3 regions of the Afipia sp. P52-10 genome follow, and region 2 is predicted to be linked to each of the others. Evidence: riboswitches for the same ligand, from Rfam matches in the RefSeq annotation. Region 2 holds a riboswitch; each other region holds the start of a gene.
The links. Region 2 has a riboswitch for cobalamin ahead of X566_RS14115 (TonB-dependent siderophore receptor). Riboswitches for the same ligand answer to the same signal wherever they lie in the genome.
Positions count from the first base shown of each region.

Region 1: linked by a shared signal. The riboswitch ahead of X566_RS16420 (TonB-dependent siderophore receptor) and the one ahead of X566_RS14115 (TonB-dependent siderophore receptor) in region 2 are both predicted to bind cobalamin.
Region 3: linked by a shared signal. The riboswitch ahead of X566_RS16360 (DUF1636 domain-containing protein) and the one ahead of X566_RS14115 (TonB-dependent siderophore receptor) in region 2 are both predicted to bind cobalamin.

Region 1 is NZ_AZSJ01000004.1:340,692-346,143, reverse strand. It holds gene X566_RS16430 (TonB-dependent receptor) at 1-1,029, opposite strand, end outside; gene zigA (zinc metallochaperone GTPase ZigA) at 1,411-2,619, shown strand; cobalamin riboswitch at 2,755-2,968, shown strand; gene X566_RS16420 (TonB-dependent siderophore receptor) at 3,196-5,034, shown strand; gene X566_RS16415 (TonB-dependent siderophore receptor) at 5,147-5,452, shown strand, end outside.
Region 2 is NZ_AZSJ01000003.1:2,731,655-2,737,106, reverse strand. It holds gene X566_RS14125 (ABC transporter ATP-binding protein/permease) at 1-965, opposite strand, end outside; gene fhuF (siderophore-iron reductase FhuF) at 955-1,698, opposite strand; gene X566_RS14115 (TonB-dependent siderophore receptor) at 1,705-3,807, opposite strand; cobalamin riboswitch at 4,134-4,328, opposite strand; gene X566_RS14105 (cupin domain-containing protein) at 5,263-5,452, opposite strand, start outside.
Region 3 is NZ_AZSJ01000004.1:324,111-329,562, reverse strand. It holds gene cobN (cobaltochelatase subunit CobN) at 1-951, opposite strand, end outside; gene cobW (cobalamin biosynthesis protein CobW) at 960-1,973, opposite strand; gene cobU (bifunctional adenosylcobinamide kinase/adenosylcobinamide-phosphate guanylyltransferase) at 1,976-2,506, opposite strand; gene X566_RS16360 (DUF1636 domain-containing protein) at 2,503-2,931, opposite strand; cobalamin riboswitch at 3,035-3,244, opposite strand; gene cobT (nicotinate-nucleotide--dimethylbenzimidazole phosphoribosyltransferase) at 3,339-4,400, shown strand; gene X566_RS16350 (adenosylcobinamide-GDP ribazoletransferase) at 4,411-5,163, shown strand; gene X566_RS16345 (tyrosine phosphatase family protein) at 5,181-5,452, opposite strand, start outside.

The DNA of each region.
Region 1 (5,452 bases), on a different contig from region 2:
CTCGATGCCGCCGACGGAGAGCTTGCGGTTGCCCCATTGCGTGCCGAACACACCACGCATCTCGCCGAGAAAAGTGTTCATCGGTAGGTGCGATATCTCCATGCGGGATTCGAACTCGCGATTCTTGAACCGCGAACCGATCTCGTTGACGCCGTCGATGACGTTGACCTCGTTATGCTTGTAATCGGTCGCGCCGAACCAGTATTTGACGGTATCGAAGCCGTACTCCTCGATCCGGAATTCGCCACGGCTTGTCCACTTCGATTGCCAGAGATCGATGTGATTCTTGCTTGCTGCCGAGGCGATGCCGGGAATGTAGTAGGTCATCTGCGTGTGCTGATAGGCGATGCCGACGAAGCCGCGGTCGAAGATGTGCGAAGCGCCGAACGCATATCCGTCGGACCGGTAGCCTGAATTGAGTTGCCTGCCGCCGCCTGGTATCGCGTAATCGCCGGCCCGGCGGGCGAAGCCGTCGACATGGACGGCAAAGCCGTTGCCGCCTGCTTCGAGCAGTGCCGCGCTATCGCGTCCGTTGTTGACGCTGCTGAATCCGCCGCGTGAGGCGAAGCTTATGCCATTGGTCGGAATCTGGTCGGGAATCCGCGAGTTGGTGGCGCTCACCACGCCGCCAATCGCCTGCGAGCCGTAGCGCAATGTGCCGGGGCCGCGAATGACCTCGACCTGTCCCGCGAGCAGGGGATCGATGGTGACCGCATGGTCCTCGCCGAGATTGGCCATGTCCTGCGTGCTGATGCCGTTTTCCTGGGTGCGCACGCGAAAGCCGCCGAGACCGCGAATGACCGGACGGCTGGCCACCGGCGAGAACGAGGTCTGCGAAATGCCTGCCTGGGTGCCGAGAGTATCGCCGAGGGAAGCAGCACCATGGGCCAGGACCTCCGACTGACCCATGGTGCTGACCGACGTGAAATCCGGGTCGCCCGAAATGACTGGCGTTGCGGTTTCGACGACGATCTCAGGAAGAGTGTCTTGAGCGACGGCTGGCGCCGCTGCGCCTACAAGAAGGGCCACTGTGGAAAGTGCAGTGGTTGATCGCCAGCGTCTCATGATGCCCCCAGTTGCAACTCATTCGCATTTATTGCGTATCGCTCTTGCAAATGATTTGCAAGAGCGAGTTGCAGAACGGCAACGGCTGGTGCGCATGTTGGAGTTATCGGCCGAAGGGTCTGGGACGCCGCAGGGGCGGTTTTGCCAACAACCCAGAGGTTTTCTCTGGAGGGCTCTCGAGGACTAAAACCATTAAAAGCCTGGCCCCCCCATGGGAGCGAGAAACGAGGCAGGTTCCAGCCTTGACAGCAGACCTTCTTTTGATTGTTATGTTATAACATAACATCAACAAGAGCTCACCCGTGAATGCACGCCTGCGCGCGCTCAACAGACTGTTCGACAAACATGAGAAAACTACCCGTCACCGTGCTGTCCGGCTTCTTGGGATCTGGGAAGACGACGCTTCTGAATCACGTTCTGAACAACCGGAAAGGCCTGAAGGTCGCGGTTCTCGTCAACGACATGAGCGAGGTGAACATCGACGCCGACCTCGTCCGCGATGGTGGTGCGAACCTTTCCAGGACTGACGAGAAGCTTGTGGAGATGACCAATGGCTGCATCTGCTGTACCTTGCGCGAGGACCTGCTGAAGGAGGTGCGCGCGCTGGCGGAGGATGCGCGCTTCGACTATCTGCTGATCGAATCGACCGGCATCTCTGAGCCGTTGCCCGTCGCGGCGACCTTCGACTTTCGTGACGAAGCCGGACAGAGTCTCGCCGATGTCGCGCGCCTCGATACGATGGTGACAGTGGTCGATGCGGTGAACCTGTTGAAGGATTACGCCTCGACCGATTTCCTCAAGCAGCGCGGCGAAGCGCTGGGCGACGACGACCGGCGTACGCTCGTCGATCTCCTCGTCGAGCAGATCGAATTCGCCGATGTGGTGATCCTCAACAAGGTCGGCGATGCGACCCCTGCACAGCGCGATGCAGCGCGCAAGATCATTCGTGCGCTGAATCCGTCTGCCGACTTGATCGAAACCAGCTATTCGAAGGTGCCGCTCGAACGCGTGCTGGACACGGGTCGTTTCGATTTCGAGAAGGCGCAGGCGAATCCGCTTTGGTACAAGGAGCTCTATGGCTTCGCCGACCATGTTCCGGAGACCGAGGAGTACGGCATCCGGAATTTCGTCTACCGCGCGCAGCGTCCGTTCGAACCGGAGAAGCTGCATCGTTTTTTGCGTGAGAGTTGGGGCGGGGTGATCCGAGCCAAGGGCCATTTCTGGATTGCGACGCGTCCGGACTGGGTGGGCGAACTCAGCCAGGCCGGCGCGATCGTCAAGACTGAAGGAATGGGATTCTGGTGGGCGAACATTCCCGTGGAGCGCTGGCCCAGCGATCCATACTGGCGCCAGACGTTGAAGAAGAATTGGAACGCGCTTTACGGTGATCGCCGCCAGGAGATCGTCTTCATCGGCACGGATATGGATGAACAGGCCATCCGCGCGCGGCTCGATGCATGCCTCGTCGCGGGGGAGCCCGGGATGAACATCAAGGCGTGGTCGAAGCTCAGCGATCCGTTTCCGAAATGGCGCCGCGCTGACGAAGCGGCCTGATCGACGAACGTTGCGATGGCCCATGCGATCCGGCGGATCTCAGCGTGGGCCATTTGCGATGTCTCTAAATTATCACACACCGCCGCGCTGCGCTCGCACTGTCTCCGCGGGCGTTTGACAGGTTAAAGTCGATTACCTATAGTCCGTCGCGACGGTTCCCCTTGGGGATTAAACGGGAACGCAGAAGCCGAACGCTCCGACACTGAGCACACGGCGATGCTGCGGCTGCCCCCGCAACTGTGAGCGGTGAATCTATCGCCAAAAGGCCACTGGAAAGGACCTTTCCGGGAAGGCGGCGGTGGATACTGATCCGTGAGCCAGGAGACCTGCCGTCGGACGTGGTCACACGCGAGCATATCGATCGGGGTGCGTCGGTAGGTGCCGAATCCGCTGTCTGTCACAGTGGTGAAGGACTTCGTTCGCGGTGACGTGCCACACGCTGCCGCTGAGGTCCTTATTGTTATGTCTTTTCATCATCTGCCGAAGGCGCGACGACTTCTGTTGTCGGCGTCATGCTTTGCGCTTTTGACCGCCGGCGTTTCGCCGGTGTTTGCACAACAACCCGAGCCATCAAACGTGCTGCCGACGATCGTCGTCAGCCCGACCGGCTTGCCGACGCCGCAAGACCAGGTGGCAAGCTCCGTCACCGTTATCACCGCCGAGGAGATCGAGCGTGATCAGCGCAGGACCGTGCCGGATGTGCTCGCCACGGTGCCGGGACTCAACATCGTGCAGGCCGGTGGCGCTGGCAGTCAGACCTCAATTTTCATGCGCGGCACCAACTCCAATCATACCAAGGTGCTGATCGATGGCATCGACGTCAGTGATCCGAGCAATCCCAATCGCTCGTTCGACCTCGGCCAGCTGCTGACCACCGACATTGAGCGCATCGAGGTTCTGCGCGGACCTCAGAGCGGCCTCTATGGTGCGGATGCGATCGGCGGGGTGATCTCGATCACCACCAAGCGCGGCAAAGGTCCGGCGAAGGTGACCGGACTGCTGGAAGGAGGCTCGTTCGGCACGTTCAACCAGGCGGCGGGCCTCAGCGGTTCACAATCAAACTTTGACTATGCCTTCAATGTTTCGCATTTTCGGTCGACCAATATACCGGTGACGCCGCCGAACCTGCTACCGCCGGGGCGGCGCGCGATCGGCGACGCCTATGACAACGTGACCGCATCGACGAAGCTCGGTCTCGACATCAGCGACAGCTTCCGCCTCAACTATGTCGGCCGTTACACCGAAGGCGAGCTGAGATACACAGGCGACGAGTTCCTGCCGCCGACATATGCGGGCGTTCCGAGCGGAGTGCAGAGCAGCCGTCACGTCAAACAGTTCTTTACCCGTGGCGAGGCTGTGTGGACGGGATTCGACGGGCGGTTCACGAACTACTTCGGCGTGAACTACACCGACCACTGGAACGAGAACAAGCTCACTCCGACATCCATTCCGACGGTCGACACCGGCACGCGCACGAAAGTCGATTGGCGCGGTGTCGCCCTGCTGATGCCGGGGCAGACGCTGGTCACGGGTGCCGAGCATGAGATTGAAACGATGCATGCGTCGGCGGTGAAGGCCGACAATTCGAACACCGGCGTTTATGCCCAGTTGCAATCGCAATTTTCCGAGCGCTTCTTCGTGGTCAGCAATGTGCGGCACGATATCAACGAACGTTTCGGAGATGCGACCACATTTCGTGTTGCGCCGGCGGTGATCCTGCCGGTGACGGAAACCAAGCTGAAAGCGAGTTACGGTTCGGGCTTCAAGGCGCCGACCCTCAATCAGCTCTTTGTCGATTTTCTCCCGACCTTCGTGGCGAACCCGAACCTCCGGCCGGAGAAGAGTCTGGGTTATGACGTCGGATTCGAGCAGCCGGTGTTCAACAATCGTCTGCGCTTGGGCGCGACCTATTTTCACAACGACATCACGGATCTGATTTCCGGCACGGGGATCGTGACCACGGTGCCCTATGTGGTGCGTACCAACGTCAACGTCGGCAAGGCGGAGACGTCGGGTGTCGAGGCGTTCGTCACGATCAGACCGGCCGACCGGCTGTGGCTCCGAGCCGATTACACCTATACGAAGGCCATCGACGCGATGACCGATCTCGAACTGCTGCGGCGGCCGCGTCACAAGGCGAGCGTTACCGCGTCGTGGAATCCGATCGATCCGCTGACCGTCTCGGCGACGGTGTTGCATGTCGGTTCGTGGATCGACGGCAATCGCGACTTCTCGATTCCGCGGCTCACCGCGCCGGGCTTCACGATCGTCAACCTGGCGGGGGATTATCGACTCAACGAATATGCGAAAGTCTTCGCCCGCATCGACAACCTGTTTGACGAACGCTACGAAGATCCGACCGGATTCCTACGGCCCGGCTTTGCAGTCTATGGCGGCGTTCGCTTGACGAATTGAGCCCGTGACACGCATGCAATTTCTTGGCGCCATCGATGCACCGGGCGACAGGAGTTTTCAAGCTTCGATCGGTGCCGGATGCCGCCGATCATTCGCCTTCTGATGGACGTCAATGAAACATAGAAAATCTCTTCTGGCTGCGGCGCTATGCTGTATTCCGCTGGCGGTCGCAAATGAAAGAGCATCCGCGCAATCGACGCAGACCCTGTCCGAGGTCGTGGTGACTGCGGACCGGACACCCAGCCCGCTGGAACGAACCGGCAGTGCTATCAGTGTGGTGGACGGTGCTACGCTTGCGACCACGAACTCCGCTTCGCTGGTCGACGCACTTCGCAGTGTGCCCGGTATCGATGTGAGCGAGACGGGAGGGCCGGGGGGAACGACGAGCGTTCGCCTGCGTGGAGCGAACACCGGGCAG
Region 2 (5,452 bases):
TCGTTGAAGGCCGAGCCCGCCTGCATCAGCGCGCCAAGCTGCATGCCGCCGCCGAAATAGAGCGGAGCCATGACGAGATAAGGGAAGTAACGCGAGTAGTGGCGGTAGGTCGCGGTGAAGAAGGAGACGACCTTCTGCCGCCACATCAGCCGATACCAGTTGGCGGCGATCGCCTGGAACCGCACCAACAAGCCTTGCTGCTCGGCCCGTTCGCCGCGTTGCAGGGCTACCGGCTCGGCATTTTCACGCAGCCGCACCAGCGCGAAACGGAAATCCGCCTCCCGCTTCTCCTGTTCGTAATCCAGCGCGATCAGCGGCCGGCCGATCCAATGGGTGACGATTGTACCGACGACGGCATAGGCTAGCGCCGCCCAGACCAGATACCCGGGAATGATCCAGCTCTGGCCAAACAGCACCAGCGGCACCAGGCTGGACAGCGTCCACAGGATTGCCACGAACGATACGAGCTTCGCCACCGCCGCGAACAGACCGACGCTCAGCGCGAGGACCTGTTCGATGAAATTGCGGATGTCTTCTGACAGGCGCTGGTCGGGATTGTCGATCCCATCGGCGGCGAGAGACGCGCGATAATGCACGGCCCCGTCGAGCCAATGCGCCAGCAGACGCGCCGTCAACCACTGCCGCCAGCGGATCGTCAGCCACTGCGCGAAATAGCGCTGATAGACCCCACCCAGCACGAAGCCAATGCCAAGGACGCAGAATACCCAGAACTGATAGATAAACGCATCCCAGTTCCGCTCCTGCAGCGCCTGGAAGAATGCGTTGCGCCAGTAATTCTCAACCACGGCAACGGCCACCAAGAGAAGCTGTGCCGCAATCACGCAGGCAAGCAGCCCCCACGCGACCCAGCGTTCGCTGGAGCGGAAGTACAGCGCCGCAATCTTCGCAGCCTCGCGCAACAGCGGAAGCACGGCACGATATGCAGGTGCCGAGTCAGCAGCCAACAGCGGCCTCCCGCGCATCCTCGATCGGGCAAGCCTTGCAGAAGCGGCGATCCGGCAGGCGATATTGCAGGCAGCAGACCTTGCGCCGCCGGTGCTCGTGGCTGCGCTCCTCGTCAATGTAATGTACGGCCCGGAAGATCGGGTTGAGACGGCCGTCCGGCCAGCAAGGCGCCGCCAGCAGGTGATCCGCTGCCACAAGTCGCTTCGAACCGCCGGAAACCTCCTCGATCCGCCGCAGCATCGCTTCGAACGTGTTGCCGACATTGCTCCACAGCACACGTTTCGTCAGCCCCGTGCGTGCGGCCAGCAGCGCCACGAACGGCGTGAAGTGTCCGAACACAAGCTGCTCGAAGCGTGCGAACGGATCGGCAGTCACGCACGGGCACCCGCCGCCTCCGCACTTCAGCGCCACGGTTCTGACGTCGTCGCCGATGACGAAACGGACTTCACCCAACGCCAGCGGCAAGCGCCACGCCAACAGCACGTCCGCCAGCAGAAGCGGCGGCAGCACCACATTGAGGTGCCACTTCATCCAGATCGACAACGTTGCCCGGCGATCGAAACGGGCAAACCGCTTGGCGAAACGATCATGGATCGCCCCCTGCATTTCGGCATCCAGCAGCGCGGTGGCAGGCACTGACGGACGGTCATCGTCGGGACCAGCGAGATAGCCAGCGAAGGGAGCATAAGCCCCCTTCGTCAAGACCTCTATCTCGCCGAATACATCCCGCATGATGCCTCAGAAGCGCACGCGCACGGCGCCTTCGATGATGCGCCCTGCCCCGTAGTAGCAGTTCAATGCATCCTCGCACACACCGACATAACGCTTGTCGGCAATGTTCTTGGCGTTGATCGAGACATCCCAGCCAGCCAGCGACGCCGTGAGCACGCCAAGCTGATAGCGAAGCGTCGCATCGAACAACGTAAACGACGGCACCGCAAACGTATTCAGCGCATCGCCGAACGAGGCACCGACATAACGGACGCCGCCGCCGACAGTCAGGCCCTTCAACGTGGTGGCGTCATCGAACGTGTACGTGCCCCACAGCGATGCCTGATGCCGCGCCATGCCTGCCGGATCCTTGCCGACACCACCCGCGGTGTTGGTCTTGGTCACGGTCGGATCGAGGTAAATGTAACCAGCGACGACATTGAACCCATGCAGGTTCGTGGTCTTGAACTCGATCTCCGCCCCCCGCGCACGGATTTCCTGGGTCTGCACGGCAAATCCGGGATTCTTCAGGTCTACGGTCAAAAGATTGCGCTGGGTGATATCGAACACCGCACCGCTGACGAGCAGGTTCAAGTGCGGTGGCAGATACCGGATACCGGCCTCGATTTGCTCGCCGGTGCTCGGATCGAACGGCTTACCCGTGACGTCCGCACCGGAGACCGGTGCAAACGATTCCGAGTAGCTCACATAGGGGGCCACTCCGGACTGAAACGCGTAAATAAGACCGCCATGAACAGTCGAGGCGCGGTCGCGTTTCGGCGTCCAGTCCGGTTCACTGAACTGGCCGGTGGCCGTGTTCAGCACCTTCGTCTTTTGGTCGAGGCTGGCCCAGTCCCCGCGTACGCCGCCGATCACCGTGAAGCCGCCGACCTCGATTCGATCCTGCACATAGATGCCAGTCTGACGCTGCACCTGATAGCGCTTCTGGGTGAGCGAATTGGCAGCGAGCGGTTGACCGTAGACGGGGTCATAGAGGTTCAGGAGATATTGCGAGGCACGATTGACCGCCGTGCCCTGGTCGTTCGGCGAGAGCGAGTAATCGACGCCGAACAGCATGTGATGCCGGAACGGCCCGGTGTTGAAGTCCGCCTTCAGCCGGTTATCGACCTGGAACAGATCGATCTGGTACGGCTGATAGGTCATCTGCCTCACCACACTGTTGCCAACCAGCGCGCCGCGGCTCTGCACCTCCTTGAGCTGAATGTCGATGTTCTGATAGGCTAGATTCTGCTGGAACGAGAACACCTCATTGAAGCGATGATTGAACTCGTAGCCGATCCGGGCCGTTTCCTTCGAGGTGTTGTGATAGGCCGGTTCACCCAGGAACAACTTGCGCGAAATGTATTGACCATTCGCACCGGGCAGAATGGTGCCGACCCGCGGCAAGGGCTGCAGCACCGTCAGCTTCGGATCGTACTGGTAGTGCGCGAGAATGGTGAGGCTGGTCTGGTCGTTGCGCACCGTCACCGATGGCGCAAAATAGACCCGCTCGTTGCGGGTGTAATCGATCTGACCGTCGCCGAACCGGCCAAGCCCCACCAGCCGATATAGCACCGATTTATCTGCATTCACCGGCCCGCCGACGTCGAAACCACCTTCGAGACGTCCGTAGCTGCCGGTGCGCAGCATGAACTCGCGAAACGGTGTATCGGTCGGCCGCTTGCTGGTGAGATTGATCAGGCCGCCGGGGCTGCCCTGGCCATACAGGGTGGAGGCCGGTCCCTTCAGCACATCGACGCGCTCCAAGCCGTAAACCTCATAACCCCAGCTGCTGTCATGCAGCTTCAGCCCGTCGAGAAACTGAAACGCCTCGAACCCGCGCACGCGATTGTATTCGCGCGTGAGATTGCCTTGGCGAAAATAGGTGCTCACGCCCGCAGTGTAATTCAACGCCTCCTGCACCGTCTGCGCACCGCGGTCCTCAACCTCTTTCGCGGTCACAGTGGAGACCGACCGCGGCAGCTTCAACAGCGGCGTATCGGTCTTGGTTGCCGTGTCGGTGCGGCGGACGACATAGCCCTTGCTGTCGTCACGAACCGCATCGCTATCAACCACCAGCGGCGGCAACTGTTCGCTCGCGCGCTGCGCCAGCACTGGACTCGTGAGCATGGCCGCCAGCGCTGCCGACGTTAGCATGCGCGAAGTAACGCCCCGCAAACCCACAGGTCTCTTACAACTCATTGATCTTCCAACCCCAAGCGCACAACCTGCGTCAGACGGCCCTTACGTCAGACAGGTTCCGCGATCCTCTCCGCGCATGGCTCAACCCACACGCGGACACCGCAAGACGGACAACCATTCATGTTCGTGCAAACAAACGAGACAAGGCCCACCCGCGGCAAACGTGACACGTCACCGCGAGAGGCCGTCTTCCAGGCATACACAAATGCCGAAGAGAGAAAGCCCGCATCGATTCACCCCGACCGATACGCCCGCGCGCGACCATGGCTGACGGCAGGTCTCCTGGCTCGCGGGTCGTCGCTCCTGCCGCCTTCCCGGATGAAATCCAGTGGCATTCAAGGCAAGACACTCGCCGCTTACAGTTGCGGGGGCAGCCGCGGCTTTGGAGGCAAGCTCCGCACCGCATTCCCGATTAATCCCTTGCGGGAACCGTCGGTTTGCACAGTACGTAGCCGCTGCATGGCTTGTCAATCGACAGGCCAGCGGCCTGTGGGACAAAGTCGGGATAGCCCCTTGCGACTATCAGCAGCCGCGGCCGATGCTCTTGAGCTTGCTCGAAAGTAGGCTGTCGAATTCTTCGGACGACGGCTGCGTGTATGGGCCGTTGCCGTGGCGACCGCCGCTCCGCCCTGCATGCGCGCCATGACCGGCTGTCGCATGCAAGGACGCCATCCCATGATCGCGGTCACCGCGAGCCAGCGCCGGATCAAAGGCGGCGAACACAAGCGCTGCGCCGAACGATAACCAAAGACATCGATCGCAACATTGTCATCCTTATCCGCTCCAGGACCGAGCACACCACGCGGACGACACCCATGCGGCACCGCACCCCGTCACTTCAGCATAGACCGGCGACGAACGCGCTAGCGATTGGCAAGCATCAAATATAGATGAGTCCAACCAGGCAAACGCGCTTCACGATAAGTTGGCTTTGCGGCACGGATGGCTTCGCCGTTTCGACACAGTAGAGGACCACCTTCAATGCGCCTCGATCAAGGCTTCTCTTCGAACGGACGGAGGTCACCATGCTCACGCCAATCCCGATGCCACGGCTATTGTTTGCCGGCATGACAATATCAGCGCTTTTGGGCGGTCCTGCGATAGCCCAGACATCATCGTCAACGGGTGTGGTACAGCCGATCCCGCTGCCCCAACCCTCTCCGCTGTCACAGCCGTCACCGCAAACGCAGATCGTCAGTCCGACGCCAAATGTCGTCGCCCAACCGAACCTGGATTCGTTCAGCGAGCGGACTATACAGTGCCTCAATCAAGGCTCCGCGATGGCTCTCGATCCGAACAGCCTGTCATCATATACGCGCGGGTGCGCAAACTGATCGACGAATGCCTCGGCATCCCCGCTGGAGGCTCGGCGCATGAGCGCGATCAGCGCCGGTATTGCTCGTCGCTGACCTTGTCCAGCCAATCGACGTTCTTGCCGTCGAGGGTTTCATGAATGGCGACATGCGTCATCGCCGTCGTCGGCGTCGCACCGTGCCAGTGTTTCTCGCCAGGCGGAAACCAGACCACGTCGCCTGGCCGGACCTCTTCCACTGGACCGCCTTCACGCTGGACC
Region 3 (5,452 bases), on a different contig from region 2:
CGCACGGGAGAAAATCCGGCCGTCGACTTCGGGAAGAACCACATGCATGGCCAGGTCCCGCGGGTTGAGCCCACGCGCAGATTGTTCCCAATGGTTGCGTGAAGAGCCGGCGAAGGCGACCTGCAGGACGGGACAATCGAACGCGGCAAGGACGCCATCGTCGTTGCCCGCTGTTGCGGTGGCGAAAGCCGTCGCGTTGATGATGATGTCCGGAGGATGGGCGGCGAGCGCGGTCTTTACGAATGCCGTGGAGCGTGCGTCCTTCAGGCTGGTGACATAGAGGCAGACGGGACTGACGCCGCGCGTGTCGAGCGCATTGGCAAGCGCGTCGACCGGAGCCGTGTCGGCGCTTGAGGCCAAGGCCCGATAGAAGATGATGGCTGCTCTCGGCCGTGCATCCGTCGGCGGGTTGCCCCAGAAGCCTGCGGCAGGCATCGGTCGAGGCTGCGGCGGGAGTGCCCCATGGCCGATCAGATGCGCTGCGAACTGCAGAGCATGTGTTGCGTTATCGATGCCGCCCTCGGTGCAGTATCTCCAAAGTGTTTCCGTCTGTGGCAAGGGCAGAGTCCCGCGCGCGGCGAGATCCGGATTCCACGTATGCTCACCCGGTATGCACGCAAATGCACTGTCGCGGCGGAGCGCATCGCTGCGAAGGCTATCAACGCCGTAGGGCCAATAGCCTTCTCCGCCCAGCATCCGGAGCAGCACGATCTTCGCCGCCCGCAACGTTCTCTCGACGTAGAGATCGACCGACGCCGGGTGTCCCAGCGCCAACAGGTTGGTCAACTGAATCGATGGAAAGTCTGCCGGCAGCTTCGCATGGGCTGCCGCGAACGTCGCAAGGTCGCTGTCCGCAGCCGAGAGGATGACGATGTCAGCGGTCTGCTGACCGAGATCGCGCGCAATCTCTCCATCGTCGATCGTGCCCTCGGACGCGAGCTTGAGGTGCATGGCTGCGGTCAGCTCGTGAGAGTCTGCTGGACGGCCTTATGGTCGAAGCCCTTCAAACCAATGACCACGAGATGCTCTGACGTCCGGACGTCGGGGCGGGCGAAGGACAGTTCGACGCGGTCACCGACGGCCTGCACCACCACCGAGGCGGGCTTGTCCTTGACGCGCGTGTGTCCCTTGATGCGCAGGATACCGGGGAGCGCGATGGCGGACGCAATCTTCTGCCGGACCGTTTCGAGCGAGTCGGACGCCGGGGCTGTGACAACGATGCTCTCGAAGTCATCGTGGTCATGCTCTTCTTCCTCGCCGTGATGACCTTGCCGCGCTGCCATATCGGACTCCGCCTCCGCACCCAATCCGATCAGAACCTCCGGCGCGACGTCGCCCTTCGACCGGACGATCCGGACGCCGGGACGCACGATACGGGAGAGGCGGGTTTCGATATCCTTCAGGACGTCGGCCGCGACGAGGTCCGTCTTCGACAGAACGATCAGGTCCGCGCAGGCGAGTTGATCCTCGAACACTTCCTCGATCGGGTCTTCGTGATCCAGCGAGGGATCGGTTTCACGTTGCGCCTCCAGCGCGCTTTCATCGAGAACGACCCGACCTTCTGACAGCGCCAGCGAATCCACCACCGTCACCACGCCATCGACGGTCGCACGAGTGCGGACGGCGGGCCAAGCAAAGGCCTTCAAGAGCGGTTGCGGGAGGGCAAGGCCCGAGGTCTCGATGACGATCGCATCGAGCGTGCGGTCGCGCGAGAGCAGCTTGTCCATCGTCGGGATGAAATCATCGGCGACGGTGCAGCAGATGCAACCGTTCTTGAGCTCGACGATGTCGCCGTCCGCGCAGGCCTTCGATCCGCAATCTTCGATGAGACTGCCGTCGAAACCGGCATCGCCGAATTCATTGACGATCACCGCGATCTTCTTTCCGTCCGTTTGGGTCAGGAGCGACCGCAGCAATGTCGTTTTTCCGGCCCCCAGAAATCCGGTTAGGACGGTGACAGGTACGCGCGTCATATTCAGTTCCTCGATTGGCGTTTGATCCACAGCGGCAGGCCTGCGGCGACGAAGACGACGTCGGATGCGCAGGCTGCGATTCGTTGGTTGAGGCGGCCCTGCTCGTCGCGAAAACGCCGGCCAAGCGACGTATCGGGGACGAGGCCCATGCCCACTTCGTTCGACACGAGCACGGTTGGGCAGATCGGGTTTTCCAGCCAATCGCAGAGCTGTTGGGTGTGCGAGACGATGTCGTGGCCGCCCAGCATCAGACTCGAAAGCCAGAGCGTCAGACAATCGACCAGGATGACACTGCCGAGGCGTCCTTCGCGGGAGCAGGCAGCGGCCAGTTCGAGAGGCTCTTCGACGGTCCGCCAGCGATCGCCCCGCTGGGCACGATGCTGAGCGATGCGCGCGCGCATCTCGTCATCGCCAGCGGCTGCCGTGGCGATATAGATGGCATGCAGGCCGCTGTCGCGAACGAGCTGTTCTGCGAAGGTGGATTTACCGGAGCGAGCGCCACCCAGGACCAATGTGGTTTTCAGAGCGGTCATTTGGGCGGCCCGCCATCCTCGGGAGACCAGATCGCAGGCGGAATACGGGCGACCAGACCGCGGCGCAGCACCTCGGGGCGCTCACGCCAGGGGACCAGCCCAAACGTTGCGCGGGGATAGGCTTCGATGAAGGCGGCGAGGGCAGCGGCTCCGCTTGCCGTCTGTAGATCGCCGAAGATGAACGTGTAGCCGTCGGGAGCGGTGATTGCGGCGGTCGCGGGCCGCTTGCAGACGCCGAGGCACTGAACGGCGCGGACTGTAACATTGACGGTTTCACCGACTGCGGCGCGCGTTGCTGCTAACAGCGCCTGTCCCGGGAGCGTGCCGTCATCCGAAGATGATCGGCATGTCGTACAGATGCTAACGACGATGCCGTCTCGTGAATCGTGCGCACCGGCCTTTTCGATGGGGATGTCGCGGTCCATCAGATGCTTCCGTCATGTCCGCCGGAGCGGACTGCGAGCTTTGTTGGATCGCGTCGGCGGTGCCGTTTGCGCTCCCGTCCGGTGCACCCCGCCCCGACGCCTCCAAAGCACTGGTGATGATGGCAGGTCTCCTGGCTTACGGGTCACGGCCCACTTGCCGCCTTCCCAGGAGTGTCCCACGCAGGACTCCCAGTGGCTATGGCGTTGGACTCACCGCTTACAGTTGCGGGGGCAGCGCCGGTTTGAGATCTCTCCGCACCGGCTTCCCTTTTCATCGCCCTTTAACGAGCGAACCATCGCCGATGACGCTATCGGCCAAGCGCTGTCAGGTCAACTGCGGCGCGGGGGATCGATCTGCTCTTGACCCCGCAACCGTTCCTGCCACAAGGGGCGGGAAGGGGAATGCAATGAGTGTTGAAACCGAACTGCCGCCGGCGTGGAAGCATCCGCAGGTTGGGCCCGTCGATCGAAGCCTGGAAGCAGCCTTGCGCCAGACGGTGGACGGCAAGGCAAAGCCGCCCGGCTCGCTCGGGCGAATCGAAGTGCTCGCTGTCCAATTGGGGTTGATCAGCCATCCGGCACAACCGCGGATCGATCGGGCGACCCTCGTGGTGTTCGCCGGCGATCACGGTCTCAACGAGGACGGCGTATCGCGCTACCCATCGGCCATCACGGCCGCCATGGTGCAGCTGTTCCTGTCGGGACGTGCTAGCGCCAATGCCTTCGCCAAGGCATGTGGGGCGGACATTCGCGTTGTCGATGCAGGCGTTGCCGCAGACCTCGAGCCGCACCCTCAGCTCATTCAAGCGAAGGTTCGCCGCGGCACCGCGAACGCAGCGCGAGAGCCTGCGATGTCTCCCGAGCAGGCGCGCCAGGCGCTCGCGGCGGGTGCCGACATTGCGATCGACATCCTCGCAGGCGGAACGGATGTTCTGTGTATCGGTGAGATGGGCATCGGCAACACGGCATCGTCCGCACTGATCATGCATCGGTTGACAGGTGTCCCGCTTGATCATTGCATCGGCGAAGGAGCTGGGCACGATATCGCCGGCCTGGCGCGCAAGCGCGCGGTGCTGCAACGTGCTGCCGCACGAACGCCGGTGGCGGATGCTTTCGGTGTTTTGGTCGAGTTTGGCGGGCTGGAGATTGCAATGATGGCCGGCGCGATCATCGGCGCTGCCTCAAAACGCAGGCCTGTTGTGGTGGACGGTTTCATCGCCACGGCAGCGGCACTGGTCGCCATAAGGCTCTGCCCGGCAGCGCGTGACTACTGCATCTTTGCACACCGCTCGGCGGAGCAGGGACATCGTTTGCTGCTAGAGGCGCTGCAGGCCGAGCCGCTGCTCGATCTGGGCTTGCGGCTCGGAGAAGGGACCGGTGCGCTGCTTGCGGTGCCGCTGTTACGCGCCGCCGCTCGGCTGGTGACCGATGTCGCCAACCTTGCCGACATATTGCCTGCCGGCTCCTGAAGGAAGACGGATGCGGAGCTTCCTCAACGCCGTGCAGTTTCTGACGCGCGTGCCGGTGCGGTCACCGGGCAAGCTCGACGAGGACTGGCTGCTGCGGGCGGCGAAGTTTTTTCCGCTCGTCGGTGTCTTCGTCGGTTGCATCTCGGCGCTGATCTTCGTTCTCACCGGGATGGTCTGGAGCGGTATCGTTCCGGCCCTGCTCGCGACCACTGCCAGCATTGCTTTGACAGGCGCTTTGCACGAAGACGGGTTGTCCGACACGGCCGATGGCCTTGGTGGTGGAACCACGTTGGCGTCGCGGCTGGCCATCATGAAGGACAGCCGCATCGGCGTGTATGGCGTGCTGGCCGTCGGATTGGGCATCGCCTTGCGCGTCGGCGCGCTGGCGACGTTGGCTGAGCCAGTCGGCGCGGCAGCGCTGATCGCATGCCACACCGCCGCACGATTTCCGCCGATGATCGCCTTGCGCACTTTGGATCACATTGGAGATCCTGCGTCGGCCAAGGTGAGCTATCTCGGCCAGCCGATCCGTGCGGGAGAAATCGCGTTCGGTGCGGTTATCGTCTTGGCGGGATTGTTGCCACTGCTGGCGTTTTCCGCGTTGGCGGGCGGGGTGGGGCTCGCGCTTGGTGGTTTGCTCGTGATCTGGCTCTGCCGTCACGCGCGGCGTCTCGTCGGCGGCTATACGGGCGACATCCTCGGCGCGGTCGAGCAGGTGTTTGAGATCGGCTTCATGCTTGGTGTTGCTGCGGTGCTCGGATAGGAGCGGGCGGCGCAGCCTTAGTTCGGCCAGGCGATCGGCAGCGTGTAAGGCATGCCCTCGAAAGCGTCAGCGCCGCGCCCGATGCGTTCGATGGCCTCCACCATGCGGCCGCCGCGCTCGAAAAACGCGTCGGCGAGGGCAATCATCAGCGAATTCGGAGTGGCGAACGGCGCGCGGGCACGCAGCGTTGCCGCAATCGTCTCCTCGTAACCGGGATTGCGATCGCAGGCGATGATGTAGGCGGCCGCACTGGAACGGCTGATGCCCGCCCAGCAATGGATCAGCAACG